One region of the Bacillus songklensis genome, then DNA from elsewhere that is predicted to be linked to it. Evidence: a T-box and tRNA genes for the amino acid it is inferred to sense, from the RefSeq annotation. Region 1 holds a T-box; the other holds one or more tRNA genes.
The links. A T-box is a leader RNA that pairs with one kind of tRNA and senses whether it is charged. The one in region 1 lies ahead of ileS (isoleucine--tRNA ligase), so its partner is inferred to be a tRNA-Ile.
Positions count from the first base shown of each region.

Region 2: it encodes a tRNA-Ile, which carries the amino acid that the T-box ahead of ileS (isoleucine--tRNA ligase) is inferred to sense. The anticodon was not compared.

Region 1 is NZ_JBHRZT010000020.1:148,773-164,956, forward strand. Features, by position in the region: gene ileS (isoleucine--tRNA ligase) at 1-2,047, opposite strand, end outside; T-box leader at 2,101-2,338, opposite strand; gene ACFOU2_RS03730 (DivIVA domain-containing protein) at 2,407-2,904, opposite strand; gene ACFOU2_RS03735 (YlmH family RNA-binding protein) at 2,990-3,763, opposite strand; gene ACFOU2_RS03740 (YggT family protein) at 4,157-4,426, opposite strand; gene ACFOU2_RS03745 (cell division protein SepF) at 4,433-4,873, opposite strand; gene ACFOU2_RS03750 (YggS family pyridoxal phosphate-dependent enzyme) at 4,888-5,565, opposite strand; gene pgeF (peptidoglycan editing factor PgeF) at 5,573-6,343, opposite strand; gene ACFOU2_RS03760 (YlmC/YmxH family sporulation protein) at 6,488-6,745, opposite strand; gene sigG (RNA polymerase sporulation sigma factor SigG) at 6,957-7,736, opposite strand; gene sigE (RNA polymerase sporulation sigma factor SigE) at 7,997-8,716, opposite strand; gene spoIIGA (sigma-E processing peptidase SpoIIGA) at 8,894-9,817, opposite strand; gene ftsZ (cell division protein FtsZ) at 10,028-11,179, opposite strand; gene ftsA (cell division protein FtsA) at 11,224-12,513, opposite strand; gene ACFOU2_RS03790 (small basic family protein) at 12,627-12,989, opposite strand; gene ACFOU2_RS03795 (DUF881 domain-containing protein) at 13,008-13,715, opposite strand; gene ACFOU2_RS03800 (DUF881 domain-containing protein) at 13,768-14,472, opposite strand; gene ACFOU2_RS03805 (cell division protein FtsQ/DivIB) at 14,456-15,241, opposite strand; gene murB (UDP-N-acetylmuramate dehydrogenase) at 15,414-16,184, opposite strand, start outside.
Region 2 is NZ_JBHRZT010000020.1:413,422-429,605, forward strand. Features, by position in the region: gene ACFOU2_RS05120 (peptidoglycan D,D-transpeptidase FtsI family protein) at 1-734, opposite strand, end outside; gene ACFOU2_RS05125 (MFS transporter) at 913-2,202, opposite strand; gene sodA (superoxide dismutase SodA) at 2,437-3,045, opposite strand; gene ACFOU2_RS05135 (inorganic phosphate transporter) at 3,278-4,276, opposite strand; gene ACFOU2_RS05140 (DUF47 domain-containing protein) at 4,291-4,911, opposite strand; tRNA gene ACFOU2_RS05145 (tRNA-Ser) at 5,140-5,232, opposite strand; tRNA gene ACFOU2_RS05150 (tRNA-Ile) at 5,380-5,456, opposite strand; tRNA gene ACFOU2_RS05155 (tRNA-Asn) at 5,460-5,534, opposite strand; tRNA gene ACFOU2_RS05160 (tRNA-Met) at 5,549-5,622, opposite strand; tRNA gene ACFOU2_RS05165 (tRNA-Asn) at 5,626-5,700, opposite strand; gene ACFOU2_RS05170 (DUF456 domain-containing protein) at 5,764-6,246, opposite strand; gene ACFOU2_RS05175 (DUF1189 domain-containing protein) at 6,547-7,326, shown strand; gene ACFOU2_RS05180 (methyl-accepting chemotaxis protein) at 7,323-9,146, opposite strand; gene ACFOU2_RS05185 (MFS transporter) at 9,205-10,416, opposite strand; gene ACFOU2_RS05190 (hypothetical protein) at 10,604-10,948, shown strand; gene ispG (flavodoxin-dependent (E)-4-hydroxy-3-methylbut-2-enyl-diphosphate synthase) at 11,270-12,364, shown strand; gene ACFOU2_RS05200 (DUF4190 domain-containing protein) at 12,422-12,715, opposite strand; gene ACFOU2_RS05205 (hypothetical protein) at 13,035-13,610, shown strand; gene ACFOU2_RS05210 (Fur family transcriptional regulator) at 13,637-14,047, opposite strand; gene ACFOU2_RS05215 (metal ABC transporter permease) at 14,044-14,886, opposite strand; gene ACFOU2_RS05220 (metal ABC transporter ATP-binding protein) at 14,883-15,665, opposite strand; gene ACFOU2_RS05225 (DUF2624 domain-containing protein) at 16,017-16,184, shown strand, end outside.

The sequences.
Region 1 (16,184 bases):
TGACAAGCATATACCGATCGACGTCACGAAGCTCGGTGTAAGCAACTGCATCTGTTTCAGGATTGAAGTCAGACAAGTTGCCGAGCAAGAAACGAAACGTATTGCGGATTTTACGGTATACTTCCGCTACTTGTTTTAAAATGTTATCAGATACACGTACATCGGCTTGATAGTCAACTGAAGCTACCCATAAGCGCAAAATGTCGGCACCGAGTTGATCCATGACTTTTGCAGGAACGACAACGTTTCCTAACGATTTACTCATTTTGCGGCCTTCTCCATCTAAAGCGAAACCGTGACTTAACACCCCTTTATACGGAGCTTTACCCGTTACTGCGACGCTTGTTGATAAAGAAGAGTTGAACCAGCCGCGGTATTGGTCAGATCCTTCCAGGTAAAGGTCAGCAGGACGCTGCAGGTCGTCACGCTCTTCTAGAACGGCTTGATGTGAAGAACCGGAATCGAACCAAACATCCATGATATCTGTTTCTTTTGTAAAGAGGCCGTTTGGACTTGAAGGGTGTGTAAATCCTTCAGGCAATAATTCTTTTGCTTCACGTTCGAACCATACATTTGAACCATGTTCTCTAAATAAGTTCGATACGTGTTCAATCGTTTCATCCGTAATGATCGCTTCACCGTCTTCGCCATAAAATACAGGAATTGGTACACCCCATGCACGCTGACGGGAAATACACCAATCACCGCGGTCACGAACCATGTTATAAAGCCGTGTTTCACCCCATGCAGGCACCCACTCTGTTTCTTGTACCGCTTTTAATAAATCATCGCGGAAGTCTTTGATAGAGGCAAACCATTGAGCTGTTGCACGGAAAATAGTTGGCTTCTTCGTACGCCAGTCATGTGGATAAGAGTGTGTAATGAATGTAAGTTTTAATAGGGCACCCGCTTCTTCCAGCTTTTGTGTGATCGGCTTATTCGCTTCATCATAAAATAGACCAGCAAACTCTCCCGCTTCCTTGGTCATGTATCCTTTTTCATCAACCGGACATAATACGTCCAATCCGTATTTTTGACCGACGATAAAGTCGTCTTCCCCATGACCTGGTGCTGTATGAACACAGCCTGTACCGGCATCTGTTGTGACATGCTCTCCAAGCATGACAAGTGAATCACGGTCGTATAAAGGGTGTTTGGCTACTACACGATCTAATTCAGCACCTTTTACCGTACGAATGACTTCATATGTTTCCCACTCTACCGCTTTTGCAACTGACTCTAATAATTCAGAGGCAATTACATATTTTCCGTTATTTGCAGCAACCACACTGTATTCAAGGTCTGGATGTACGGAAATACCAAGGTTGGCAGGCATTGTCCAAGGTGTTGTTGTCCAGATGACGATTTGTTCATCACTGTTTAATACGCCTTTTCCGTCTTTTACAGGAAATGCCACATAAATAGAAGGAGACTTCTTATCATAATATTCAATCTCTGCTTCTGCTAATGCTGATTCACTTGAAGGTGACCAATAAACAGGCTTTAACCCTTTATAAATATAGCCTTTCTTAGCCATTTCACCGAATACTTTAATTTGTTGTGCTTCATATTCCGGCTTTAATGTAACATAAGGATTATCCCAGTCACCGCGCACGCCAAGACGCTTAAATTGCTCACGCTGGCGATCAATTTGTTCCCATGCGTACTCTTCACAGAGCTTACGGAATTCCGCCACGCTCATTTCCTTGCGATTGACCTTTTTATTTTTTGTTAATGCCGTTTCGATTGGCAATCCGTGTGTATCCCAACCCGGCACATACGGTGAACAAAATCCTGCCATTGATTTATAGCGAACAATAAAATCCTTTAAAATTTTATTAAGGGCATGCCCCATATGGATATCACCATTTGCATACGGAGGGCCGTCATGCAGAATAAAGAAAGGACGTCCTTTTGTCCGTTCTTGTACTTTTTGATAGATGTTCATTTCTTCCCATTTTTGCTGCATATCCGGCTCACGTTTCGGCAAGTTTCCACGCATTGGAAAATCCGTTTTCGGCATAAGTAACGTATCTTTGTATTCCATCTTTAAACCTCCTGCATCTATAGAAAAAATAAAAAGAGACCTTCTTCATCCCCAAAAGGGACGAGAAGGTCTCCCGCGGTACCACCCTTATAGACTGTACCTGTATGTATCAAAATAAGGTAAAGTCCTCTTTACATTCTTAACGCGAATGAAACGCCGTTGTCTACTCCTAGTTCGACAAGGAACTCCAGGGTGATATTCATTCCTTCGTCTTATCTCGAGCTCCCACCATCCTCGATTCGCTTATGATAAAACACCTGAAGAAATTACTGTCCCTTTCCTCGTTACGATGATCAATATTGAAAGAAATCGTGATAAAATTATATGACATTTTTTATAAAGAAGTCAAGAAAGCTTTCTTAATCTTCAATTCTCGGATCTAGTGCAGATACCTCGTATTCCATTAAATGATCCCAATCGTCATTATCAAGCATTTCAAGCTGCGCTTCAATAAGCATTTTGAATCTCGTGCGGAAAACTTTCGATTGCTTTTTGAGCTCTTCAATGTCAATGGCGATTTTTCGAGATTTCGATAATGCTTCATTGATGATGCGATCCGCATTTTTTTCCGCTTCTTTAATAATCAGCTTCGCTTCCTTTTGTGCGTTTCGCTTTACTTCTTCTCCAGCTTCTTGCGCAATCAAAATCGACTTGTTCAATGTTTCCTCAATGCTTGTAAAATGCCCGATTTTTTCTGTTAATTCTTGAACTCTGTTTTCTAATTCTTTCTTTTCACGGATGACCTGCTCGTAGTCTTTAATGACTTGATCAAGAAACTCGTTTACTTCATCTTCATCATATCCGCGAAATCCTTTATTGAATTCCTTATTATGAATATCTAAAGGGGTTAAAGGCATTTCAGCCACCTCCAAGTTGTCTCATTCTCCCATTCTGAACTTTAATTTTCGACGTTTTTTTCTTTTTTCCTGCTTTTTACGTAGTTTATTTTTGAATTCCGACGACAATTCGCCATTTTTCTTTTTTTGTTTTTCCTTCAATCATTAAAATCCGGCTTCTTCCATGTCCCCGCAGTGAAAGAATATCGCCTTCCTTACATTCGAAAGACGGCTGGTCTACCACTTTCCAATTCACTTTTGCATTTCCTTGCTCAATAAAGGGCTGCACTTTTTGCCTTGATAAGCGGTAAATATTGGAAAGAACAACGTCCAATCGTAACGATGAAACAGTTAAAGACTGTTCGACCCATTCTTCTTTTGATTGGATCAAATCTTGCTCTGTAATGGATTTTAATGTCACTTTCGCTTTTCCAACTGATTGCATATTCATTTCCACATAAGGGGCAATTTCCGAAGCAAGGATAAGCTGGATTCGGCCTTCATTGATTAAAATATCCCCGTATTTGGATCGGCGCAGCCCAAGGGACATTAAGGTTCCCAATATTTGAGGATGTTCCACCGTCACAAATTTTGATGGGTACACAAGATCATAAAAAGTAAGCTGAAAATCTTCGGCGGAAGGTTCATAATAGTCCGGATATAAGAGCGCTCTCTTTCTTTCCGCCCCATCCGCTCCTCCAGAAAACTGCACCTTTACTTCTCCATCATGTCCTACAATACTTTCTACAATTTGCTGTTCACGCGGATCGAGAAAGTCGGTCAGCTTCGGAGCATATTGTGTCAATACATCTTCTTTCCACTCAAGGACAGCATCAATAAAATCATGCTCTTCCCTGCGAAAATGCTGGTAAATCGTCATAAACTCTCTCCGTTGTACGTAATTAAGAAAAGCGGAAGCGGCTCGTTTAGGGACGAAACAAGCCGGAAGCTTCTTCACCAGAAGCGCTCTTTGCTTCTGAGGAAGAAGGTGAAGCGACGCGAGTCCCTAGCCGCTGCCGCTAGACATTTAACAAAAGTAGAGCAAGCCAAATTACAGCTAAAAACGCTCACGTCCTGTGAGCAACGCTGTAACCCTCGCCATCCATGGCTCTCCTCCATAGGCCATTGGAACTTCTTCCTGCGGAGTCGCTCTTTGACTCCGCAGGAAGAAGTGAAATGACCGTAGGATGTAGCTTGCGCAGCTGGACAATTTTAACAATCAACGCATACTTTCTTAATAGCTAAAAAAGGAACCGGCTCAGATTCCTTTAGGCTAAATGAGATTTAGCATGTTGAATAATGCATACACACCTGTTGAAGCGAAGCGCAGCACAAAAATAGCCACGATAGGCGAAAAATCGATCATTGCAACAGGAGGAATGATTTTTCGGAAAGGCTCTAAATAAGGTTCACAAATATTGGCAAGGATTTGTCCAAATCTCGATTCTCTTACATTCGGAACCCATGACATTAAAATATAAATAATGAGGGCCCATGAATAAATTTCAATAAGTTTAACTAAAAAAGCCGCTACTACTGCCATATAAGGTTACCACCTCTTTACTATCTGTTCACTTTCAGGAATCATATCTGAAATATTTCCTGCCACATCCACTGTATCTGGTGTACACAAGAAAATGTTTGGACCAATTTTTTGAATGTCTCCACCCAATGCATACACAGTCCCACTTAAGAAATCAACGATTCGAACGGCCTGGTCGTGAGATACCCGATGCAAATTGACCACAACTGCTTTTTTCGATTTCAGGTGATCGGTAATTTCCTGTGCTTCAGCATACATTCTCGGTTCACATAACACCATTTTCGCTGATTTTTGAACACTTTGCAAACTAATCACATTTTGCCCCTTTGATGGTTTAAATTGTTTAACTGGTTCGATTTCTTCTTCAATCTCTGGTTGTTCTTCTTCTACGTACTCATGGTCATCCTCGAGGGCAAAGAAATTTTTGAATTTATTTTTCAAACCCATAATAAGATGCCTCCTTAAAATTCTTTTCCAACAAGAGTTGTCCCTAATCGAATAAAAGTTGCGCCTTCTTCAACCGCAATCTCGTAATCATTTGACATGCCCATGGATAATTCCGTGCAAGGTGCATACGCAAGATTTAAAGCTTGTACATCCTGTTGAAGCTGTTTAAGGCTTCTGAAGCAATTCCGAATAAGCTCTCGATCTTCCGTGAACGGTGCCATTGTCATTAAGCCTACTACTTCGATATTTGTATACGGCTCAAGAGATCGGATGAAAGAAACCGCTTCTTCGGTGTGTAAGCCATGCTTGGAGTCCTCTTCTGACACATTTACTTGAACGAAACATTTTACTTTTTGATGGGCACGAATATGTATTTCTTTTGCCAATGAAAGGCGATCCAACGAATGGATGTAGTCGACTTTATCAATAATGTTTTTTACTTTTCGAGATTGGAGTGTTCCAATAAAGTGCCACTGTACATCGTTGCCTAGTATCTCATATTTTGCCAATAACCCTTCATCCCGGTTTTCTCCTATATGAATGACGCCTGCTTCTACTGCTTCTTTTGCCCGTTCGATCGACACATATTTTGTTACCGCTACAATGTGAATATCTTGAGGATTGCGATCTGTTCGTAAGCAGGCTTCTGTGATCTGCTTTTTAATTTGTTCTAGGTTGTCTTGAACTGTCACTTTGTGCTCAATCCTCCTTATAACCAATAAAACTTAACATTCGTCCCGTTTTTCCTTGATCTCGGCGATGCGAGAAAAATACATCTTTCTCACAGCTTGTACATAAGGTTGACATGAGGATGTTTTCTCTGGAAACTCCTGCTTTTAGGAGAAGCTGCTTATTCACTTCTTTCAAATCCAGTGCGTACTGTCCTTCACTTACAAGACTATAAAAGCTGGTTTCTTGATCATCTAATACATTTTTAACTAAATCGATCACTTTGTCATCAACGATATAACAGCAAGCCTCGATGGCCGGACCTATTGCTGCATAAATATCATGAAGAGGAATCCCTTCCTCTTGCATCCACTTTTCAATCATTTTCCCTCCAATATTTTCAACCGTTCCCCTCCAGCCGGCGTGAGCCAAACCAATCATGTTATACTTGGGAGCAAAAAAATACAGCGGAACACAATCAGCAAAGCATAAAGTAAGCAATATATTCGTTTGATTCGTATAGATGCCGTCCGTTTGCGGAATTCCCTCTTTATAATCGTAAACCCCTTTTTCGGAATCTGCCTTTGTTACTTTGGCAATGCGGCTTTGATGCACCTGCTCAGCACATACCCATTTGGAAAGGGGCATCTCAAGCTGCTTGGCTACGACTTCTCGGTTTGCAACAACAGTTGATGGCACATCTTGAACATGTAAGCCCAAATTAAGCGTTTGATAGCCTTCGATGCTGAATCCTCCATTTTTTGTCGTAAAGCCTACGACAAGTTTGTCGCTTTCCTTCATCCAAGGTTGTAAAAAAAGTAGGGATTCGACATTTTCACATTGAAACGGCTCCAAATTCCTCAAATTGCGCACTTCCCTTTTTTATTCTCGGTTACTTGCATTTATTGTACCATAGATTTATAAAAACTGTTTGCAAAAAATGAATTATTCGTTCTCATATTCGAACGTTTCTTTATATCTGACCAAAATGACATCTGTTCCAATTTTAACGATATTTCGCCAAGGAATGACAATATCATCATCTTTTCCGAAAAAACCGAGCATTTTGCCTGTATGTTGAATCACAACCGCCTCGATTTTTCCTGTATTCAAATTAATATCAATATCGGCAACATTTCCTAATTTTTTGCCATCTGCCACATTTACGACATCTTTCGTCTGAAAATCTGAAATCTTAATCATTATCTTATCTCCTCTCCATTCTTCCTCCCTACTATATATATTTTTCTTTTACCTGCTTCATGAAAGGTTTGCTCTTTTATTATTGCCCTTTTTTTAGCGCATACGAAAATATAAATCGGGCGTTGAAATTGTCTGGCTTCGCTTTTCTGCTGAGGTGAATACTCTTCTCACCTCAGTAAAAAATCTCTTCCCCTTTTGGGGAAGAGATTTTTTAACTTTGGATATTTTTATTCATCTGTTTAATCGCTGCCTTCTCAAGCCTTGATACTTGCGCTTGGGAAATCCCGATTTCTTCTGCCACTTCCATTTGTGTCTTCCCTTGGAAAAAGCGCTTACGTAAAATGAGTTTTTCACGTTCATTTAAACGTCTCATTCCTTCTTTCAACGCGATTTCCTCAATCCAATTTGAATCGCGATTGCGCTCATCGCTCAATTGGTCCATTACATAAATCGGGTCGCCTCCGTCATTATATATCGGTTCAAATAGTGAAACGGGATCCTGGATGGCATCTAACGCAAATACAATTTCTTCATGTGGAACCTCTAAGACTTTTGAAATTTCTTCAGCCGTTGGTTCTTTTGATGTTTCACTCATTAATTTCTCACGCACTTGTAACGCTTTGTAAGCTATATCACGAAGAGAACGAGATACACGGATTGGATTATTATCACGTAAATATCGTCTAATCTCTCCAATAATCATGGGTACTGCATAAGTAGAGAACTTTACGTTTTGACTTAAATCAAAATTATCAATAGATTTCATTAGTCCGATACAACCAACTTGAAATAGATCATCCACAAATTCTCCTCGGTTGTTAAAGCGTTGAATTACACTTAAGACAAGTCGTAGATTCCCGTTGACAAGCTTTTCTCTTGCTGTGGAATCCCCACTTTGCATTTGTCTAAATAATAGACGCATTTCATCATTCTTTAGTACAGGAAGTTTTGAAGTATCTACGCCACAAATTTCTACTTTGTTTCTTGTCAATTCTTTCCCTCCTAACAGGAGATGATGTTCAGAGTTCAGTATCTCCCTGGGAGGAAAAAATATGCACTTCAACAATTCTGACTATTAGCGGTCTCAAAGAAATCCCATAAGTTAATTGCCATTAACCGAATTTAACATTAAACCTTTCTTTACTGAAAAGCGACGTCCGCTTATTAGCTCTCCTTTCATCCTTGGGGAATATTTAAGAACATTCCCCAAGGATGAAAAATTCCGAAGTGGGAAGAACCCACTTCGGAATTTTATACCATTTTATTGAATTCTTTTCTCAAACGCTTGATAATGCGTTTTTCAAGCCGAGAAATATAAGATTGGGAAATCCCCAGCATATCGGCTACATCTTTTTGGGTTTTCTCTTCGCCTCCTTGCAAACCGAAACGAAGCTCCATGATTTGTTTTTCCCGATCATTGAGCTGGTGTAGTGCCTTCAGCAATAACTTTCGGTCTACATTGGCTTCTAAATCTTTCGTGATGATATCGTCTTCTGTTCCCAATACATCTGATAACAACAGTTCGTTTCCATCCCAATCAATATTTAGCGGTTCATCAAACGAGACTTCAGAACGTATTTTATTATTGCGGCGTAAATACATTAAAATTTCATTTTCGATACAGCGGGATGCGTAAGTGGCCAGTTTGATTTTCTTTTCAGGATTAAACGTATTAACGGCTTTAATGAGCCCGATTGTCCCAATACTAATCAAGTCTTCAATATTGATACCTGTGTTCTCAAATTTGCGGGCAATATAAACCACTAGCCGCAAGTTTCTTTCAATCAATAATGAACGGGCAGCCTGATCGCCTGTCGGCAGTCTTTGCAGCAGTACTTCTTCTTCTTCTTTTGTCAAAGGAGGCGGCAGCGCTTCACTTCCACCGATGTAATGTACTTCATCTATCTTAAGACCCAACTTCATCAACAGTTTATACCATAACAATTTCAAGCGAATTACATATGTAGACATTACATATCTCCCTTCTATTTATCAATTTTACGAGTATGATAATATTAAGAACTTCTCAGCTAAGACCTCTCGCACCATGTAAGCGGTGTCACATCCTTACGTGCTCTGAAAGATTGCCTTTGTACATTTGTGTATTTTCTAAGCCTTAGCCGGCATAAGTTGTGCATCGAAGGGTTTTCATGAAGCGGGCGAGATAGTACCGATTGCCAGTAATTTTGGGTGTACAATACATTGATAAGCATTCTCCGGAGATAAGTTGGTATGACTAATTCCAATTAATACTTTATGAACATTAATGAGTTCATTACAATGTTGGATCGTAACGGAATCCGGCTTGATAGCAAGCATGAACTGATTGGATTGCCCGACCGTTCGAAACGGAATAATCCTTAACCTGGATTGCCATTCTTCTGACAAATGTTCATAAAACATCATGTCGTCCACATTTTTAGTCGCTTCAATCAGCTCCGCAGGTACCATTTCCTTGATTGCTTCTGAATACACAATCATGACAGGTGTTTGACTAAGCGGATCGTACAGCTGATTTCCACTATCAATGAGTCCTTTTACAGGAAGCTCTTGTTGCTGGATAATAATAGAGACAGGAACAAGCTGGTCAAAGGTGATATTTTTCATCTTTAAATCTTCAATTCTCGTTTTAGAAAAATAAAATAAGATCGGAAAAGCAATGATAATAAACAACCAGCTAACCGGATCTCCGTATTGATAACCGATGGTTTGGGACGTACTTTCAAAGAGTAAATACTGCCCGTCAAACATAAAATGGAGCCCTGTTAGCCCTCCGCCTACTACGAAGGTTGCAAAATAAAAGGTAAGGATGTTTTCCAGGAAGAAACGGAATCTCTTCAACCCAAAAGTAACCCATACCATCGCAACAGAAAAAAGCAACTTGGTAACAGGATGCAGCATAACCGTTGACCATGGTGTAAACATGAGAAGAACAATAAGCGAACCAATTAACCCTCCAAGCAGCAATCTCCACCATTTCACATTTCTCTTTAGCAATACACTGCATAATAGTAAAAGCATTGTATCCAATCCAGCATTCAAAAGCCAAATAAGATCTAAGTAAATGGACAAGCTCTAAGTCCACTCCAATCCTAAAAGAAATACTTTGTTAAAACCTAGTATATAGTACATCCTATTTTAAAGTCTGTCAGTTCATGCTGATAAACGAGAAGAAGTTTTGCAAAATTTATTCGAGTTTTGTCATTTTCCGCTTTTCTTTTTCATCGCTCATAGTAAAAACGACAAAAAAAGCTGCCTATGATAAGGCAGCTTTTTCAAACATTAGAATCTTCTATTTCGATTACGCAAGAACGTTGGAATATCTAACGCTTCCTCTGGTTGTTGCGATGGCCGGCCATAATCTTGAGCTGGTTCTTCACGCTTTATCTGCTCGCGCTTAGGCTGTGGCTGTGACTGTGGTTGCGGCTTTGACATCCCCGTCATAGACGGGCGGCCAGACGGTTTTAATGATGGAACATCCTGATCGTTGAAGCCTGTGGCAATAACCGTTACCACAATTTCATCTTTTAAGTTTTCGTTGATGACGGAACCGAAAATCATGTTAACTTCCTGATCCGAAGCAGAGGCGACAATATCCGCCGCTTCTTGTACTTCATATAAGCTTAAGTTTGTCCCGCCTGTGATGTTCATTAACACACCTTGAGCTCCATCAATCGAAGTTTCAAGTAACGGACTTGAAATGGCCTTTTTCGCCGCCTCAGCAGCCCGGTTTTCACCTGTTGCAATCCCAATTCCCATTAAGGCAGATCCTTTGTTAGACATGATGGTTTTCACATCTGCAAAGTCAAGGTTGATTAAACCTGGTACCGCAATTAAATCAGAAATACCTTGCACACCTTGGCGAAGAACGTTATCCGCTTCACGGAACGCTTCAAGCATTGGTGTGTTTTTATCTACGATTTCCAATAAGCGATCGTTTGGAATGACAATTAATGTGTCAACCGCTTCTTTCATGGATGCAATCCCGCCTGCTGCTTGTGTTGCACGTTTTCGACCTTCAAATGTGAAAGGGCGTGTCACTACACCAACTGTTAATGCACCAAGCTCACGGGCAATTTGGGCGATAACTGGAGCAGCCCCTGTTCCTGTACCGCCGCCCATGCCAGCCGTAACGAATACCATGTCTGCGCCTTTTAACGCTTCTTGAATTTGCTCTTTGCTTTCTTCTGCAGCTTTTTTACCTACTTCCGGATTTGCACCTGCTCCTAAACCTCTTGTCAATTTAGCACCGATTTGCATTTTAATCTCGGCTTTTGATAAATTAAGAGCTTGTGCATCTGTATTGACAGCGATAAATTCTACGCCTTGAACTCCGTGCTCGATCATGCGATTAACGGCGTTGTTTCCGCCACCGCCGACACCGATAACTTTAATCGTCGCTAATTGGTCTACACTTGTATCAAACTCCAACATTATGGTTCCTCCTAATTCATCGAAATTACCTTGTTTGTTTCACACTATTCAAAGAAATATCCGAAGAACTTCTTCATCTTATTCGAAAAATTTTCATCTTTTTTCTTTTGCTTTGGTTTGGCAGGTTGTTGAGGAATCGGTTCTTTCTCAACAACTACTTCTTCTACAGGCTGGTGAACCGGAGCACTTATGTTTCGTCCCTGGATCTTTGCGTTCTTATAAGCAAATTTAATCAGACCTACACCGGTTGTATATTGAGGCTCTCTGACACCAATATAATCTGGAATTGCAATTCTTACGTTATTTTTCAATATGTGTTGTGCTAGGTCCAGCACTCCTGTCATTGTGACTACACCGCCGGTTAACACATAACCGCCAGGCAGCTCTTTCATGCCTGATCGTTGTGTTTCCTGTGCAACCAGCTCTAAAATCTCTTGCAATCTAGCTTCAATAATTTCTGAGACTTCCAACTGGTTGAACTGCTGATGTTGATCACTGCCGATAATCGGCACACTGAACACTTCTTCTTCAGATGCATAATCATAGAAGGCATGTCCATGTTGGATTTTCACCTTCTCCGCATCATCTGTCGATGTGCGCAATACAATCGATAAATCTTTTGTAATATGATCCCCGCCAACCGGCAGTACAACTGTACTTTGCAAACTGCCTTGGTCAAATATGGCCACTGTTGTAGAACCGCCGCCAATATCGACTAATGCAACGCCCAGGTTTTTTTCATCCTTTGACAAGGCAATGGAGCCTGCTGCAAGAGGCTGCAAACAAATGTCTGTAATCTCTAAGCCAGCACGCTCTACACAGCGTAATAAATTATGTAGAATTGTCCGTGAACCTGTAATTAGAGTACCTTCCATTTCCAAGCGAACACCAAGCATGCCTCTTGGATCGGTAATACCTTCAAGACCATCTACGATAAATTGGGTTGGGATCACATCAATCACTTCACGATCCGGTGGAATCGACATAACTTGTGCCGCATCAATAACACGCATAACATCTTCGTTTTTAATTTCACGATTCTCACTTGATACTGCCACTACGCCATGGCATTTTTGCAATTGAACGTGATTGCCGCTAACTCCAACTACTACGCGTTGAATTTCAATACCGACCATTCTCTCGGCTTGCTCTACCGCTTTCTTAATCGATTGAACGGTTTCATCTATGTCAACAATCGAGCCTTTCTTCAAACCTTGTGACTTTACATTTCCAACTCCAATTATATTCAATGAGTCATTATTCATCTCACCAATGATTACTTTTACACTGGATGTACCGATGTCAAGACTTACATATATTTCATTGCTGTTCATTCTTTGGCACCTCCTTTGACATCAATCAAATACTTTTGAATAGAAGAACAACAATCATTTTCTTTATTACATGAAAATATTCAACAAATACAGCGGTTTCCCCTTTTGTAAAATCAATTTTTTTCGTTTTTTTCTTTTGCTTCTGACCATTTTGTCAATAAAATTCTTCTAATTACTGCAATATTTTGAAATAAGCGAACACCAAAAGCAAAAACGGCTGCTAAATATAAGTCTACACCAATCTGTACACCGAGAAAAGCTAAACTTGCAGCTAAAATGATATTAAAGAAAAAACCGGAGATAAATACCTTTTCATCGTATATATTTTGTAAATGAGCCCTAATTCCGCCAAAAAGCGTGTCAAGAGCAGCAAGAACCGCAATCGATAAATAGTTCGTATATTCATCTGGTATGCGAATTTCCGAAAGCAAGCCAAGCGCGATGCCGAGTATTAAACCTAACAAAGGAAGCCACATACCGTCTGGTTCTCCTTTCTATTTCGAATTTACAGGGGAAATGTTCTTCAAGCGAATCGCATCGTTATAAGCCGGTACTGTCACTTGATCTAAAGGCTGGGAAATCGTTAACTTCAAGTTCTCCACTGCAAACTCATCAGGTGCATTCGAAACTTGCATACGGTTATATAGCTTCTCAGCATCTTTTGCGATGACTTTTATCTTAAATGGAACTTGTGTCAACCAATAATCATTCACTTTCGTACGACCGTTTATATCCCTTATAACAGAAGTGGCGACAATGCGCTGGTCTGCGATTGCAATGTCTTGCGCTTCATAAGAGTTAAGTTCGTTTATGAGACGCTTCAGTAATTCCGGGGAAACATTTTTCACTTCTTGTCCAATGAGAGATTCATCAAAGAGGGGCTCTACGGTCAACACAATGCCGGGCCCTTCCATTTCCGTCAATCCTGCTTCTTTTTTTAATTCGAACAGCGTTTCTTGAAGAGCCACTTTTTTGCTGTTGTTTTGTTCTACTTCATAATTTCGCAGCTGCTCTTCATATGTCCGAATTTCTTTTAAAATGACTGCTTGTGATTGCTGCTCCTTTTTCAAATCTTCTCGAAGCTCCCACATATCCCTTGTGTCACGGACAACAGGCTGTTTCGTCGTTTGAAACTGAACAGCAATCATAAAACCGATGACTACCGTTATAAATGCGAATTGAAGTTTTTTTTTGCTCGTCAATCGTAAACCCCTTCCTTCTTATAAACCCTGCAGGACTTAAAGGAAAGAATCGCTATGCATTTTGTTCTGAGTGAATGATTGGGTCTAAAACGATTTCATCCTTTTTAGCCATTTTAACAACAATATTATCTTCTATCAGCTGGTCTCTTACCCCACCGGCAATATTCAACGCAGGATACAATACGTCGGGATTACCGATAGCCGTAATCACAAAAGGTGCGGGAAACTGATTGCCGTCGACCGTAATAACAGGTCCATTACACGAGATGTACGAATCCTTTGATAATCTCTGTCCATTAATCGCCACAGCGGAGGCTCCGGATATCAATAACTCATTGACCACTTTAAACACATGGCTTTCATGAACAATGTAATTATTCGCATTCTCTTCTGTCGGAACATAAGAAGCATCAGCCAATGTGACTTCTACTCCTTTTCCTTTTACAGCAATTTTCCCTGTATACATACGCAGTTTTTCAACGTCTTCAACAAGGTTAAACAAGATTTGCTCTTCATTCGCAAACTTTTCCTCAATCTTCCGGACTTTCTTTTGTTTTTCAAATAGTTCTTTTTGGAGGTCCCGATTTAACTGTTCCTGTTCAATGAGCATTCGTCGGTATTGATATTCGTTCGTCCATTGACGATTTGAAATATGATTGGCTGAGTGCCATTTTGTAAACTGATACGAATAGGAAATCATAAAGCCCAGGACAAGAAAAACGAGGGATAAAATAACATATTTACCTCTCTTCCTCATTTTTCTCATCTCCCTTTTTTACTCCCTCGTATGCTTCAAAATAATATCCTACCTCTAGATGAATAACTCCTTGTTGATCCGGCCCCAGCTGATTTGCAATCCCCGGATAAGCCATCATTTTTTTTGAGAAATTTCGGATGGTTGCACTGACCTCTCTTCCATCATTCATATAAAGACTAATATGAAGTGGATCTCCCTCTTCCGGTGTATGGTGAATCTCAGAGATAGCAGATACAATGCTTTTCGGGAGATGGTTCAACTCTTCTATCATTTCTTGAATTTCATCGGGCTTGTCCCAGTTAATAAGAAGCGGTGCATCAGAAGATAATGGCTTTCCTTCTACTGCTTTGAGCACTTTCCCCTTTTCATTGATTGGTAAGTATTTCCCTTTTTTCACGACATAAGCGATTCGCTTGTATTCCCTAATGTGGATTTCTACTGTGTTAGGAAACTTCGTTTCTAAGATGGCCTCTTTTACTTCAGGATGACGCTCTAAGCGATGTTCCACTTCTTCCTTGTCAAGCTTCCAATAACTTTCTTTAGTTGAAAGCTTACTTAGGGAAATCAGCTCTTTTTCGGGTACATGACGATTTCCCATTACTCTAACATGAGCAATGTTGCTGAGGGAAGATTGGGTGTAAATAATGCATAAAATAAGGATGAAAAATAGTGAAATATAAAAGATAAGCCTTCTGTTTATTTTTTGTTTTCTCTGCTCTTTCAGCTTCGGCACGCGGTCTTCTAATGAAATTACTTTTCCTTTTTCCATAAATCCTTTCACCCTTGTCAGTTAGACGAACAAACGGCATCCCTTGTGCCGTTTGTTCGTCAGCGACCATATATTAGATATGACCATTATATCATAGAAGCAACCTGGTAAAAACAGTCAAGAAGCATCATATGAATGCCTCCAGCTGCTTATTTTGCTGTTAGATGATATTCTAGCGGCCAACAATCTCTACTTCAGTTTGCATTTTTACACCGAACTTTTCATTGATTGTTGCTTTTACGTGCTCAATCAGATTCAACACATCTTCTGCGGTCGCATTGCCGGTGTTGACAATAAAGTTGGCGTGTTGGTCGCTGATTTTGGCCCCGCCGACCGAATATCCCTTCAATCCTGCCTTTTCGATAAGATTACCCGCATAATTAGGAAGCGGATTTCGGAAAATACTTCCTGCACATGGGTAGTTCCAAGGCTGTGTTTCTCGGCGGTAATCTTTGTTTTTCTGCATGGCTGCCACAATTTCGTCTCTGGATCCTGCTTTAAGCTTTAACACCGCTGCCACACAAATTCCCGGGCGTTTTGTTTGTAAAATGGAATGGCGGTATGAAAACTCCAGCTCCTCATTTGTCAACCATTCTATTGTGCCGTCTTCAAATAAAATAAGCGCCTTTTCTAAAATGGAGGACATATCAGATCCATGAGCCCCTGCATTCATATAAACAGCTCCGCCGACAGAGCCTGGAATGCCTCCCGCAAATTCCAAGCCGGATAATCCTTGCTTGCTGATTACTGTGGCAAGTTTAATCAAAGAATACCCTCCGCCTGCTGTAACTGTTTCACCTTCTACTTCTAAGTGATCAAGACCGCTGCCCAGCTTTACAACGACTCCTTGAATTCCCTTATCCGATACAAGCAAGTTGGAACCGCGGCCGATTGCACGCCATTTCACGCTATGCTTCGTAATAAGTTGCATCGTTTTCTTTAA
Region 2 (16,184 bases), 260 kb from region 1:
TTGGAGGAAGAGATATTTCCCAGCATTGATTTTAAAGTGTCACCATAAACATAATGTCTATCCCAGTATGTCGTCGTATCTACACCTGGAAGATCTTCTAAATGCTCGCTTATTTTTGCATATTCCTTAGGTGTAACTTCTTCATCTTCACTTTTGATATTTTGAGGGGTAAGAGCATACCCGCCGTCCATCTCTCGTTTAATGGCAAGTACTTCTTTTTCAGATTCCGGAATTTCATTTAAATCTTCTGGTGTAATTCTTGAAAGTTGAAGATTATAAATGTCTTTATCTGTAAGCTTCCCTTTTTTTAATTTGGCTAACTCATCTTTTCGGATTTTTTTCTTCGCTTCCTCCGGATGCTTTAGAATCCAATAGTCCTTTAAATCCCGCTCTGTGACTTTACTAGTATCTTTGTCGATATATTTTGCAAGTTGCTCGGCTACCTTAAGCCTTTCTTCTTGTGTGGTCCCCTGGAAACGAGTATACGTAATCGCATTTAAAGGGGTATTGTCGACCACGACACGGTTATAGCGGTCATAAATTTTCCCTCTCGGTACAGGAGCGTTCACTGTCACGTTTTCTGTTTTCGCTACTTCGCGCTGATAATTTTCCCCGTACACAATCTGGACAAGTCCTAATCTTAAAATCAATATTGAAAATAAAATAAACACAACAAAAAATAAAAGATTTAATCTAATAGGTACATGTGTTTTTTTCTTTCTCTTTCTTTTCATGGAGACACCTTCAATTTACATATTTGACCTCTTGCAATTTTCATATAAAACCAAAATAAGGAACTAAATGGTAAAAAATAAACAACAAATAGAAATAGACACCTCATAAGGTGTCTATTTCATTCATTTATTTATTATTGTAAAAGAAACGGCGCAAAATTTCTATAGTAAAAAATGTTTAAGCTGGAGATTCTCCGTCCCTTTCATTTAACATAGGCTGTGTAACGGGCTGTTTGGCAGCCTCTGTCTGGTTTTCAGGTCTAATTTTAACCTGTCTGACAAACAAGTATATAAAAGCATGTCCTGAGCCGATCAAGGCCAGTAAAACTGGAACACTTTGTTTTTCGTTAAAAAAGCTTACCGCAGCAATGAACAATAGGATGGATACGATTCTTCCGGCATTTAAAAACAGTTCACGTACGACGATGTATTCGACTCTCTTTTTCTTTACATCCTCCGCCTGCCCAATCACATCGTACGTAATGGACATATACGGAACAAGCAGCAAAGGATAGGCAATAGCAATAGTTGCTGCATACACAATTAGCTTTATGTATGATATATCAAATATAATTAAACCTACAGAAAAGTATAAGATCAAGCCTCCAGCTAAAATCGATCTCAACCTCTTTTCCTTCTTTACAAAGCGTGATACCACATAGTAACTGACAAACGCCACTGCCGAATTCACCAGGCCGAATGTTCCTAAAGCCAATTCACTGCCTGTTGTAATAAACACAAGAACAGAAATCACGAAGATAAAGGTTCCTTCCCGTAAACCTTGAAAAAAGTGGGCTTTTAACACGAGACTCCAATTTTTATTCGTTTTTCGTTCTGCTAATACTTGTTTAAACAAATAATGTCCTTCTGCGGCTCTTCTTTTGAGAAAAAAACTCAATATGACAGCACTGGAAAACAATATGAGAGAGATGGTAAATACGATTTTATAGCCGATAAAGCGATAGAAAGTGGAAATGATGAATCCCGCGGCAATTGGACCGATCATTCCAGCCAGCGAGTTAAGGATTCCGAGGAATCCATTAAAGAAATCACGAGTTTCAGGTTCCGTAATCTCAAAAGTCAATACATTGAATCCAAGCCAGTAAAACCCGTATCCTACGCCTAACAATCCGCCTAGTAACAATAAAAACTGAGCGACATCTGTTCCGATATAAAGGACCGTGATATAAAACGACGCCAGAAACGAAACCCCCAGGCGCAGTACAATTACTCTGTCTATTTTTTTGGCTAATTTCCCCGCCAAAATGAAAGTAAGAGGCTGCAATACAACAATTGCCAAATTATACAAAGCAATATCAAGGAAATTCCCCGATTGCTTCCATAAATAAATATTCACAAAGGTGTTGGACATCGCAATCGCTAACCCGTATAATCCCCCGATTAGAAGAAGCAATATCAATTCTTTGTTTACTTCTACATCACCAACTACTTTTTTCATGAAGGCCATACAAAAAACTCCCTTTCTTTCTTATGAACTAGTGTGTCAAATTTACAGGGAGTTATTCTAAATTCCATTTCTTCTGTACAGAAGAAATGGAATTTAGGCATTTTCATGTGGCAATAAGCATGTAAAACGGTATAGGAAGGTTGATTTAACATGATATTCAACCCAATATATGTAAGTTACAACACTAAAAAAGCTGATGAACGCATCCATTCATCAGCTTTTTTAATGTTGTGATTATTTCGCAGCAGCGTATAATTTTGCTACTTCATCCCAATTTACCACATTCCAGAAAGCTCCAATGTAGTCAGGACGACGGTTTTGATAATTTAAGTAGTAAGCGTGCTCCCAAACATCCAGGCCAAGAACTGGAGTTTTCCCTTCCATTAATGGGCTGTCTTGGTTTGGAGTGCTTGTTACCTCTAACTCTCCATTGTTTACAACTAGCCAAGCCCAACCTGAACCGAAACGAGTTGTTGCTGCTTTTGAAAACGCTTCTTTAAATGCTTCATAGCTGCCAAACTTGCTGTTGATAGCATCTGCTAATTCACCAGTCGGCTCGCCGCCTCCGTTTGGAGAAAGAAGTGTCCAGAATAAAGAATGGTTTGCATGACCGCCGCCATTATTGCGTACAGCTGTGCGGATTTCCTCAGGGACAGCGTCCAGGTTAGCAATTAATTCTTCAACGCTTTTACCAGCTAAGTCAGCTTTTCCTTCTACTGCAGCATTTAAGTTTGTTACATATGTGTTGTGATGCTTCGTATGATGGATATTCATCGTTTCTTTGTCAATGTGCGGCTCAAGAGCGTCGTAAGCATAAGGTAATTGCGGTAATTCGTATGCCATAAAAAATTCCTCCTTTTAAATATGTAAAAAGTGGGCGCCATATTTGCCCTTCAAGCTAAGATTAGCAAATTTACCCTCCTGTTTCAATGATTATGCTTTGGAATACATTGAATTTTACAACATTTCTTATAGTAACCATTCATCCTTTCTTTTAAACGCCGAAATAAAAGAGATAACAAAAAAAGGCTTTTTGAATAAAAAAGCCTTTTTGTTATCTTATTCACTTATGCTATCAAAAGAAAAGATTTAAAATTTGATAGACAATCGCTGCGATGACGGCTGAAACAGGCAGCGTGATGATCCATGTTAATACAATGCGTTGGGCTACTCCCCACTTAACATCTTTCACACGTTGAGCAGATCCTACCCCCATAATAGCCGATGAGATAACGTGGGTTGTACTGACGGGAAGGTGCAGCATAGTTGCGCCGAAAATAACTATTGCAGATGAAAGATCAGCTGCTGCTCCATTGACGGGACGAATTTTCATGATTTTTCCGCCCACCGTCTTGATGATTTTCCAACCGCCTACAGAGGTTCCTATTCCCATTGATAGGGCTGCCCCTATACGTACCCACATCGGAATATCTGTTGAAGTCTGAAACCCGCCGGCAATAAGAGCCATCGTGATGATCCCCATCGCTTTTTGAGCATCGTTTGTTCCATGTGTATATGATTGCAAAGCAGCGGTTGCAATCTGCATTGTACGGAATCCTTTATTGGTTTTGGATAAGTTAAAGTTCTTAAATATAAATGCAAAAATGGTCATCATAATAAATCCAACGGCCAAGGCTAAAAACGGAGAAAGAACTAACGATTGCAAAATCTTGATAAAGCCCTGGTAGTTTAAAATATTGAACCCGGCTGCCGAAATGGCTGCACCGGCAACCGAACCGATAAGCGCATGGGAAGAACTGCTGGGAATCCCGTAATACCAAGTAATTAAGTTCCACGCTATCGCTGCAATAAGAGCAGCTAAAATCACAACAGATCCATTCCCCAGTTGGAACGGGTCGACAATATCTTTCGTGATGGTCTTGGCTACTCCCGTAAATGTTAGAGCACCGATAAAGTTCATGGACGCCGCTAAAATAATAGCTGTACGCGGCGGCAGCGCCTTTGTTGAAACAGAAGTTGCAATTGCATTAGCCGTATCATGGAAACCGTTGATAAAGTCAAATGCCAGTGCAAAAACAACAACTAAAATAGTTAAAATTAATATTGTATCCATTGACCCAAAACTCCTTACGCGTTACGCATGATAATCGTTTCTAGAGTGTTGGCTACATCTTCACAGCTGTCTGCAATTCCTTCTAGCATTTCATACAATTCTTTTACTTGAATGATTCTAATCGGATCTTTTTCCACAACGAATAAATTTTTAATAGACGCTCGTAATAACTCATCGCATCTTGATTCTAAATCTTTAATTTGAATGGCATGTGTACGGATATCGAGTAATTTTTTGCTTGTTAATAACTCAATCGCTTTTGCAATTTCGATTGAGCTTTGGTGGATATTACTGAAGAATTTTGACATATACTCGTCTATATTTGTGATAGAGTACATTTCTAAACGAGCCACCCATTGCTCCAATCCATCTAACACATCATCCATTTTCATAGCCAGTTGTAAAATATCTTCGCGTTCAATCGGTGTGATGAATGTTTTATTTAAAGCGACAATCAGTTCATGTATATATGTATCACCTTTATGTTCGTATTCCTTCATCACACCAGAAAACTCTTTTAAATCACTTGTATTTTTGATTTGGTAGTCTACAAAGTACTGAGTAGACTCCTTTACATTAGATGAAATGCGGGAAAGCATTTCAAAAAAGACATCTTTTTTTGGTGAAAAAATCATAAAAGGAAACCTCCAAATCCGTTTATATAACTTAAAGAGCCAACGGTCATATTTTAGCATTTTTTGTCGAATTTACAATCGATTTATAAAATCTTTACAATTTCTTTACAATAGTAGAAAGCCGTATCCCTTTTAATTTATTGTGTTCATTTCAACGTTTATTTACTAATAATAAAGGAAATAAAAAAAGCCCCCTGAAAAACAGGAGACTTAGTAAGCTCATATGTATGGCGGAGGAAGAGGGATTCGAACCCCCGCGGGCTTTGACACCCCTGTCGGTTTTCAAGACCGATCCCTTCAGCCGGACTTGGGTATTCCTCCGTTTCAAGCGGGCTTTTTTAATTGTCTAGCTGCGAAAGCCAAACCGTACGGCTGTTTCACTTCTTCCTGCGGAGTCAAAAAGCGACTCCTTCTCAGATGCTCCAACATCCTATCGGTTTAAGCGGGCTTTCTCCGCTTTTCTTGCACTGGTGGACCCTGCAGGACTCGAACCTGCGACCGGACGGTTATGAGCCGTCTGCTCTAACCAGCTGAGCTAAGGGTCCAAATGGCTCCACAGGCAGGACTCGAACCTGCGACCAATCGGTTAACAGCCGATTGCTCTACCACTGAGCTACTGTGGAATATAAAGATAAAATAGCGGCGGAGGGGATCGAACCCCCGACCTCACGGGTATGAACCGTACGCTCTAGCCAGCTGAGCTACACCGCCGAATGGCTCCACAGGCAGGACTCGAACCTGCGACCAATCGGTTAACAGCCGATTGCTCTACCACTGAGCTACTGTGGAACATCAAATAATTTTAACGACATTAAAAATTTATCATGATTTTCCATGCTTGTCAAACAGTTTTTAAAGGACTGTAATGAGAAAGTAAACGATCATCACCGCTTGAATCATTCCTTTTGTAATAGCTCCACTGAAAAAACCGACAAGAGAACCAAAGCCGATATGGATCGCCTCAAAAAAGGATTTTCTCTGAAAAATCAATTCAGCAAGGACCGCCCCTACAAAAGGACCAATAATAATGCCGGCTACAGGTATAACAAAAGGACCAACCATCAACCCGATTGTACTCCCCCATATGCCAGCCTTTGATCCTCCGAATTTTTTCACTCCAACCAAATTGGCTAAATAATCTGCCGCAAATAAAGCTAATATGAATAGTCCCTGGATCAGCCAAAACAAGGGGCCAAACGGCTGGAACCCAAACAATACACCGTATAAAATAAAGCCGGCCGCAATAAATAACACACTTGGAATGATAGGATAGATAAGCCCGATAAATGCAATGACAAATAAAAGAGCAATAATGCCCCAATACACAATGGTCACGTTTTCACACACCTCTTATCCAAAAATAAACGCAGGAACGTTTCAAGGTCCCTGCTCTTTATTATAAGCCTTCTTTTCCCAATATTAAACGCGCAAACCTTATATTTACGTTAAGGCAGCCTTCCAGATTGTTTTCGTTTGAATCCGGCCTTCAATATAAACATTGCGGCAAATATGAGGGATTAATACTATCCATAAATAAACTTCCTGTAGAGCCTGAGCATAACCCTTTATTTTGAAAATTTCTTGTATTCGTTTTTGTGGACCGCTACAATGGGAGTGGGTAAAGGAGGTGAGGAAGTGAATGTATATAAACAGCTATTGATAAGCTTATATTCGCCTAAAAAAATGGCTGTGTTCCGTTTTCAATCCATCGGAAAAACAATGAAGTACATATTCATCCTGACATTCATTTCGATTCTGCCAACTTCCCTTTTCCTTGGATACGGCATCCTGAAAAGCGCCGACATTACTCAAGAAATGCTCACTAAAGAAGTACCCGAATTTACTATTTCAGATGGTAAACTGCAGACAGATCCTATAAAGCCCATTATCAAATCTGATGGAAACATTGTCTTTATTTTTGATTCTTCAGGAAAAATAACGAGCCAAACGATGGACCGTTATCCATATGCAGTCGCCTTATTACAAAATGAATTGGCCGTAACCGCCAATCATGAACCACATCTCTATTCATATTCTTTATTTCAAGGGATGGACTTATCGAAACAAAATATTCTTTCTTATTTAAATACATTAAACAACGGGCTTATTGTCTTTGTTCTTCTTATAATTGTCGGCTTATACATTTTAGCCGTCGGGAGCAGGTTTATCGGCATCACTATTTTTGCTTGCATAGGAATGATCTTTAAAAACATGCTTCATCGAAAAATGATCTATAAACAATTGTGGACGATCGCGGCCTACAGCGGAACCCTAACGACTTTACTATTTACGGTTACAAAAGGGCTCTCTTTTTATTTACCGGGACAAGCATTTTTCCATTGGGCGGTTTCCGGTATTTTTCTCTTTTTAGCAATCAAGCATATTCCCGCTCCAAAAAAACAGTCACACCTCTAGAGGTGTGACTGTTTTTGACTATGGATAATAAATTTCGCTGTAATGGACGTTAAAGATGAGGCCAATCCTGTTAATTTCATCCCGATTTCATGCGTGTTATTCATATGTTCAATTTGCTCTTTAGAGGCAGACAGCATTTGCTCTGCACTTGCCAACGTTTCTTGCGATATAGAAGCAAAGCCTTCAGCGGACTGTTCCATTTGAGGCAGGGTAGAAAATAATACATTAAACTCCTCCTTCATTTCCTCTAAAGCCTTATTTACATTGCTTATTTCTTTCATCAAACTATCAAATGTTTGTTTGGAATCTAAGGAAATGGCTGCATTGAGCTGGCTTTTTTGCAGCATATCATGAAACTCTTTGGAGGCTTTTGCTGATATCTCTTCCATCGATTGAATGAGGCTGGTAATTTCCTCCGTCGCATTTGTGGATTGATCGGCTAACTTTCTGACTTCACTCGCTACTACGGCAAACCCTTTTCCCGCCTCTCCGGCTCTTGCCGCTTCTATTGCTGCATTCAAAGCAAGCAATTTGGTTTGTTCTGCGAACTGTTGAATCAGGTTGACAATTTTAGCGATCGACAAAGAATGCTCTTTTACTTCTTCAATTGTATGAGTCATATCCGTAAACTCTTTTTCAAATCGATTCATCGATATAATTATACGGGAAATGTCCTGTTCCCCTTGGTAAGCCCGATTGTTCATTTCATCGGCTGTTTGGGTAATGTCGGTCATATTATGTATAATGTGATGAATTTTCCCCTTCATTTCCTGGAACATATGGATGCTTCTTTCAGAACTGGTGGCAGTCTGTTCAGCACCTTGTTTCACTACAAAAATAGATTCTTTGAGCTCATCATTGAAATACAAAGCTCTCTCCGATGCACCTTTCAATTCATTCCCTGTTTCATTTAAAGCGACCGTTGTTCCATTAATCTGATCAAGCATCATTTTCATTTGTTCAATCATTTGATTAAAACTTTTTACAAGCGAAGAAATCTCGGGAATGGAGGTAGTAATGCTGATTTGCTCACTCACATCTCCTTCTCGTACCTTTCGCATTGCCTTTCGCATTGTCATTAACGGTTTTGTTAAGCTTCTTACTAAAAAGATAATAACAACAGAAGTAATAATAACACTAATAATAGAAGCAATCAGCATAAAAAGTGCTAAATGGTTGATGGTTCCCAAATAATCAGCAGTTGGAACAGCCAGTAAATAAATGCCTTTTAACTCCGGAATTTGTTTGAAGGCTAGTGTATAATCGTTCCCTTGAAAATCGAAATGGAGAACACCGTGCTCTTGTTTCTGTACCTGCCCCAACACTTTTTCAGGAAAAATCAAAGGACTCCCTTTGCTCACTGTAAACGGTGTTACTTCCTTTTGCTTCAACAAGAAAAAATGGCCTGATAATCCATCTTGCGTTAATTGGGCATCCTGCGATTTTACTGTATAGTTGAATTTCTTTAAAAATCCTTCTTCATCGTTAATAAAAGTAAACATTAAACTTTGAGCAATTTCATACATCGTAAAGGCTTCGCGCTCAAGCCGATTTTCGATAATGGTAATCGTCGTGCTCCGCGACTTCTCGTAAGAAACGAAACCAAGCAGACTAACAGATGTGACAAGCAAACTCAAAATGCTTATAAGCAGCCTATTTTGCAAACTCAATGTCAATTCTTTCCGACGCCATTTTGTATGGTTTTTTCTCTTCCATTTGGGAAAGGCAATCGTTTTCTTTATTTTTATCCATTGTTTCCAATCCACAATAATCCCCCTTTTCTCACATACTAAAGTATGACAGAGAATTGTAAAGGGCATGTAAAAACTATATGAATTTTGGTTAAAAAGTACTAATATTGTCTAAATTTGTCTTTTTTTAAAGCTTACTCATTCCCATTTTTATGACTTTCATCATGTCCATTTTTGTAAACAGCCAAATAGAAGCAAAAAGGATTAACAAAAAACAATAAACAAACATCTGGGTCACCTCCACCATCCACTCTCCAAATACGATTGGTCCCAACGCGACTCCGATAAAACGAACAGTTCCATATAGGGACACAACAAATCCTCTTTCTTCATCCTTAACAACAGATGTGCTCATCATATTGGCACATGGCAGCACAAATCCCAATCCCCCAAAAGCAATGGTTGTTAAAAACATTAAAGAAGACAAATCGTGCTTAAAGATAAGCAATGCAAAGGATATACTAACAAGAAGCAGGCCGATTAATAAAAGTTTGGTCATGAATTGACGATTATTTTTAATTTCCCTGCCCGTCCAATACGATGCAATCGTCATAGCACCTAATGGAAAAGCAAAGGCAGTGCCTTTAAAAAATCCATCAATATGATACGTCTCTTCAATTAAAAAAGAGAGATAATAAAGCGTCCCGAATAATAAAAAAAGACCTAATCCCCCGGTAAAAAACAAAGGAGACAACCATGCTTTTTCTCTTTGCAGTACAACCTTCAGCTTATGGATATAGTCTCTAATCGAAACGGTATTGCGCGCTGTCTCACTTTTCCCTACGTACCGCAGTATTCCATATAAAATAAGAGCAGCGACAAGAGGATAAACATAAAAAGCGCTGTACCAGGCAAAAAGGGCAGCTGTTGCTCCAATTATTGGCGCTATTACTTTCCCGATACCGTTGTACACTTCCAGAATGCCAAGCACTTTGCTTCTTTTTTCCTGTTGAAATAAATCTCCTGCAAGCGCCATTGCCAATGGAGTCGTTCCGGCTGCCCCCACCCCCTGGACGATTCGCCCCATTAGCAATAAATAAAAACTGCTTCTTTCATTAGGTAAAAACCCGCTGATAATCGCCGCCATACTTCCTCCAATAAACAGAATCATTGAAGTAATGATCAGTCCTTTTCTCCCATATTGATCTGACAGCACTCCGACAAGGGGAATCAGAACGGCAGCAGAGACTGAAAAGCTGCTTAAGACAAGCCCTATCTCAAAATTTGTTAACTGTAAGGCCTGCTGAATGGTCGGCAAGATAGGAATGAGCATTGAATTTCCAAGTACCATAATAAACGGGAGTAACCCCAATGTAATAACGATATATTTTTCCTTCATTTTTCTTATCCTCTATCCCTTCATATTTTTTTGCGGACAAGCATACATATTACAAAGACTTCTTTGTCTCTCGCATTGCGCCTTTCCGTTTAACGCCAACATCAAGAAAAACGACACGTCAGCACCAAAAAGTTGAAGAATGATAAAACATGCTCAGTCATAAAGGAGCTATTTCTGGGGGGAGACTATGAAAAGATTAGGTTTTTTAATGGTCATGATCTTTGTTATATATGTTGTCCAATACGATATTAGATATGGGACTCTTCCACACGATAAAGCCGTAGCGGTCAATACGAAACCTACTAAGGAATCCTTCCGGGAAAAGAATTCCCAATCTGACGTTTTATACTTAACTGTCAAAGTGAAAGCAGGCGATACAGTCTTATCAATCGTTGAACAGCTTGCCCAAGATTCCGTTCCCGTTTCCATTGAGAAAGTCGTAAAAGACTTTAAAACGTTGAACAAAGGAATGTCCCCACAGAGCATCCAAATCGGCAAAGAGTATAAGTTCCCCCTGTATAAGAGGACATAATCATCGAGCCTTCCCATACGCTTAAAATAGACATCGAGCCACGTTTTTACTGAATGGAACGGACAGAAAAATTTTTGGTTTTATGGATTTCTCTTGTCGGGTCCTTTCAGGCGAATGACTCAAATGGTACGCCTTTTATACCTTTTGAGTCATCCGCCCCATCATATTCCTTGTCAAAAATTTGATGTGATTGGTACAATAGGGGGGCATTCAATTTTTTCTACTAGTTATTTTCTCGATAAAGCGTTATTCTATTTATTGAATAAGTCTTTTCTGTACGAGTTGGATCTTATTTAAAGGAGAGATTAACACGTGAGTGAAATTATACATCGTACTAAAACCCGCCCTGTTAAAGTCGGTAATTTAACAATCGGCGGTAATAACGAGTTAGTCATTCAAAGTATGACAACGACCAAAACACATGATGTAGAAGCGACCGTTGCGGAAATCAAGCGTCTGGAAGAAGCAGGCTGCCAAATTGTTCGCGTGGCCGTTCCAGATGAACGTGCAGCGAATGCCATTTCCGAGATCAAAAAGCGCATCAACATTCCGCTTGTGGCGGATATTCATTTTGATTACAAACTTGCCTTAAAAGCTATTGAGGGCGGAATCGATAAAATTCGTATCAATCCGGGGAATATCGGTCGCCGTGAAAAAGTGGAAGCAGTCGTAAATGCTGCTAAAGAGCGTGGAATTCCAATTCGCATAGGAGTCAACGCGGGGTCTCTTGAAAAGCGCATACTGGGAAAATATGGATATCCTACTGCTGACGGTATGGTGGAAAGTGCCCTTCACCATATTAAAATTTTAGAGGATTTAAATTTCCATGATATTATCGTTTCGATGAAAGCTTCAGATGTAAACCTGGCCATTGAAGCGTATGAAAAAGCTGCAATGGCATTTGATTATCCGCTTCACCTTGGAATTACAGAATCAGGTACACTGTTTGCAGGTACGATTAAGAGCGCAGCCGGGCTTGGTGCCATCCTTTCTAAAGGGATTGGCAATACACTTCGCATTTCGCTAAGTGCTGATCCTGTTGAAGAAGTAAAAGTAGCTCGTGAACTTTTAAAAGTATTCGGCCTATCTTCAAATGCTGCTACGTTAATTTCTTGTCCTACTTGCGGACGCATTGAGATTGATTTAATTAGCATTGCCAATGAAGTAGAAGAATATATTTCAAAAATTAAAGCTCCGATTAAAGTCGCTGTACTTGGTTGTGCGGTAAACGGCCCTGGTGAGGCACGTGAAGCAGATATCGGAATTGCAGGAGCGCGCGGTGAAGGATTATTATTCCGTAAAGGAGAAATCGTTCGTAAAATTCCTGAGGAAACAATGGTTGAAGAACTCAAAAAAGAAGTCGACAAAATTGCAGAAGAATATTATGCGAAACAAGCGGCCGAACAAAATGCATAATACATTGAACAGCGGATGAATCTAATTCATCCGCTTTTATGTCCTATCCTTTATCCGTTAGAAAAACGGCAGGATAAATACTCCGATAACAATGGAAACGATCCCGATACCAATCGCCCATGCCCCTAATGAATTTGCTCCTCTTCTGCGTGCGATAAAGCCTAAGATAACACCTGCAGCGCCTAATAATACCGGCATAAAGAATAGTGAAAGAATGGATAGAACCAAGGCTAAAATTCCGTAGCCTCTTCCCTCTCCGGCTCCTTCCCGCTCATGATCAGTGCGGTTTCTCTCTATACGTTCTCCTCTTGCAGGAACTGGAGCGGCTACTTCAGCGGCCGTTTCTTCCATAAAATCTGATTCATATAGATCTTCGTATGCTCTTCTATGGTATTCTTTGTTGTCCAATGCTTATCCCTCGCTTTCTTTATCCCGTTCTAACGGGCAGTAAGTTTCCCATTATACGCCAAGGATAACTTGCTCGTAAGAACCTGATAAGTTCAACTAACACCCGATAAGGGGCCCACCGAGTAAAAGTGAACTTTATAAGGAGCATTTATAGTATCCGAAAAAATAAGACAATTATAGTTGTTAATGTTTTCTTTATCAGCGGTTCGCTCTTCTTATGGTACACTACATATAGCACCATTGTATGAAGGAGTTGTAAGCATTGCAGAAAAAATTCGGTATTGATATTGATGGAACAGTAACATGTCCCACTACTTTTATCCCTTATTTAAACCAATCATTCGGGCTTAACTTGACGTTAGATGATATTAAGGAATATGATCTTGTTCCCGCTGTCAAAGTAACTGAACAAGAGCTGGCAAAATGGTTCACCGAGAATGAAGCAAACATTTATGCAAATGCTCCATTGGCTCAAAACGCTCAAAAAGTATTGAACGAGTGGAAGCATCAGCATGAATTGATTTATATAAGTGCCCGTCATAAACACTTATTGGATATTACCCAAAGCTGGTTTCAATTGAATAATATTCATTTTCATCACATTGATTTAGTCGGGTCACACGATAAAATTGAAACCGTTAAGAAGCATAATATCGACGTGTTTTTTGAAGATAAGCATGATAATGCATGTGATATCAGCGAAGAGTGTGACATCCCGGTTATCTTATTTGATACTCCTTATAACCGTCTGCCTGTTCCTAAAAATGTCGTTCGCGTTTATGATTGGATGGAAGCTAAACAATGGATTGACCACTGGTTCAATCATCGAACCCAATAAAAAAACTCGCCTGTTGGCGAGTTTTTTTATTGGCATTCATTACACTTGCCGTATATTTCAAATTTATGGCCCGTCACATCAAATCCTTTTAAATCGTCTGCTAAATGCTCCATTGGACAAGTCTCAATCTCTTTCGTTTTTCCGCAATCAAGACAAATAAAATGATGATGATGATGTAAGGTCGCGCATTTAAACCGGAAATGTTTCTCTCCCGACAACTCCGTCATTTCAAGGATACCGAGATCCACAAACAATGATAAATTGCGATAGATCGTATCAAAGCTCAATCCCGGATAGTCTTTTTTCATGTGTTCCAATACATCTTTTGCTGTTAAATATTTATTGAATCTAGAAAAAAGGGTCAGCATTTCTTCACGCTTTCCGGTATATTTATATCCTTCCTGCTTTAATAATTCAAGAGCTTGGCTTATGTTCATCTATTGCTCCTCCTCCGTCCTTTATTGAGAAGGATTGATCCTATTAAAATCAATACTGCAATGACAACAATAACTCCACCTGGTGCCAGGTCCAAATAATAAGATAAAAACAATCCTCCTATAACTGCTATTTCACCAAATAAAACAGATAAAAAAATCGTTTGTTTAAAACCGTTTGCCAGTCGAATGCTTGACGCCACAGGCAATGTCATCAAGGAAGAAACCAATAAAATACCAACAATCCTCATGGATGCAGCAATAACTAAAGCGACCATTATAATAAATAAGAAGTGAATCCATTTTGCTTTTACGCCGGATGCCGCTGCGTGCTCCTCATCAAAAGACAAAATAAATAATTCTTTATAAAAGGATATAACAAGAGCAACCACAACAACAGCAATAAATGCAATAGTCCATAGATCAGATCTGCTTACAGCACTCACACTGCCAAATAAATAATTGAACAAATCTGTATTAAAGCCATCCGCTAATGAAATAAAAATGACGCTGATTCCGATTCCTCCTGACAAGATAATCGGAATGGCAAGCTCCTGATAATGTTTATACACTCCACGAAGCTTTTCAATAAATAACGATCCTAAAACGGAAAATGTCATGCCAAGATATAGCGGGTTTAATCCCTGAAACAGTCCGAACTTTTTCTCGAGCAGCAGACTCGCGGAAATGCCCGCTAATGTAACATGGCTCAAAGCATCAGCAATAAGCGATAAGCGACGCACCACAATAAAGACCCCTAAAAGCGGGGCAAGCAATCCAATTAAAATTCCAGTTAAAAACGCATTTTGCAAAAACTCAAACTGAAAAATACTCTCTATCATGCTCGCTGACCCCCATGTTGATGGTCATGATTCAAGACATGAACGTGATGTCCGTAAAATAAGGATAAATCATGCTCACACAAATAATTGAATTCCGCTGCTTCCCCATGGAAATGCAAATGTTTGTTCAGGCAGGCCACATGTGTTACTTTTTCCGTAATCGTCCCCGTATCGTGTGTAACTAATAATAAGGTGATGCCATGCTCCTTGTTCAAGGACTCTAAAAGTTTATAGAAGTTTTGAACATTTTGGGCATCTACTCCGACAGTGGGCTCATCTAAAATCAACAACTCGGGTTCACTGACCAAGGCACGAGCGATAAAAACACGTTGCTGCTGCCCTCCTGACAATTCTCCGATGTTACGATGGACGAATTCACTCATTCCTACAGCTGCAATTGCATCGAGCACCTTTTGTTTATGATGGGATTTCATAAAACGAAACAATCCTAACTTCGATGTTAATCCTGTAGAGACCACTTCAAATACTGTGGCTGGAAATCCGGTATTAAAGCTGTTTGCCTTTTGGGAAACAAAACCGATTTTGTTCCAGTCTTTAAATTTTTGAATATCTTGGCCAAACAGACGGATTGTGCCGCGATATGGCTTTTGAAGTCCCAATATACACTTAATAAGCGTGGATTTGCCGGAACCGTTTGGACCAACCAATCCTAAAAAAGCCCCTTTTGGGATCATTAAATTAATATCCTCTAATACCGCTTGTCGATCATATTGAAAAAAGAGATCTTTGATTTCAATCACATTTTGCTCTTCTATCATCTTTATCACCAAACTTCTTTAAGAATCATTACGATTTAACCATTATTGTAGTATACATCATTAAAATGCCTTTTGTAAACTGTAAATAACTATAAAACACTCGCTGTAAACAGCAGGATGTTTTAATGGATAGCGGGCCACGGCATAAATAACTTCTTTCTCAGCATCAGTATAGCGCCTTTACATGAACGATAAATTTAAAATGATAACGAGCGCGGCAAAATTAATGAAAGATCATGAATCCGGAGCAATATAATCTAAAATGGGAGAAATTTCATTTTCTCATTCCGCCGTTGCACCTCTTTCCCGTTCATCCCATACATTATAACGATATGATAAGGAGGGAGAACCATGAAAATTTTTCAGCAGATCGTAAATCATAAAATCAATCATTTAACGATAAAAGAACTACTGAAATACAGTAAAGAATATAATATCTCCTTAGTGGAAGCACAAGCACAACATCTTATTTCCATTATTAAAGAAAAGCCGATCGATATTTATAACGAAAAAGAGCGA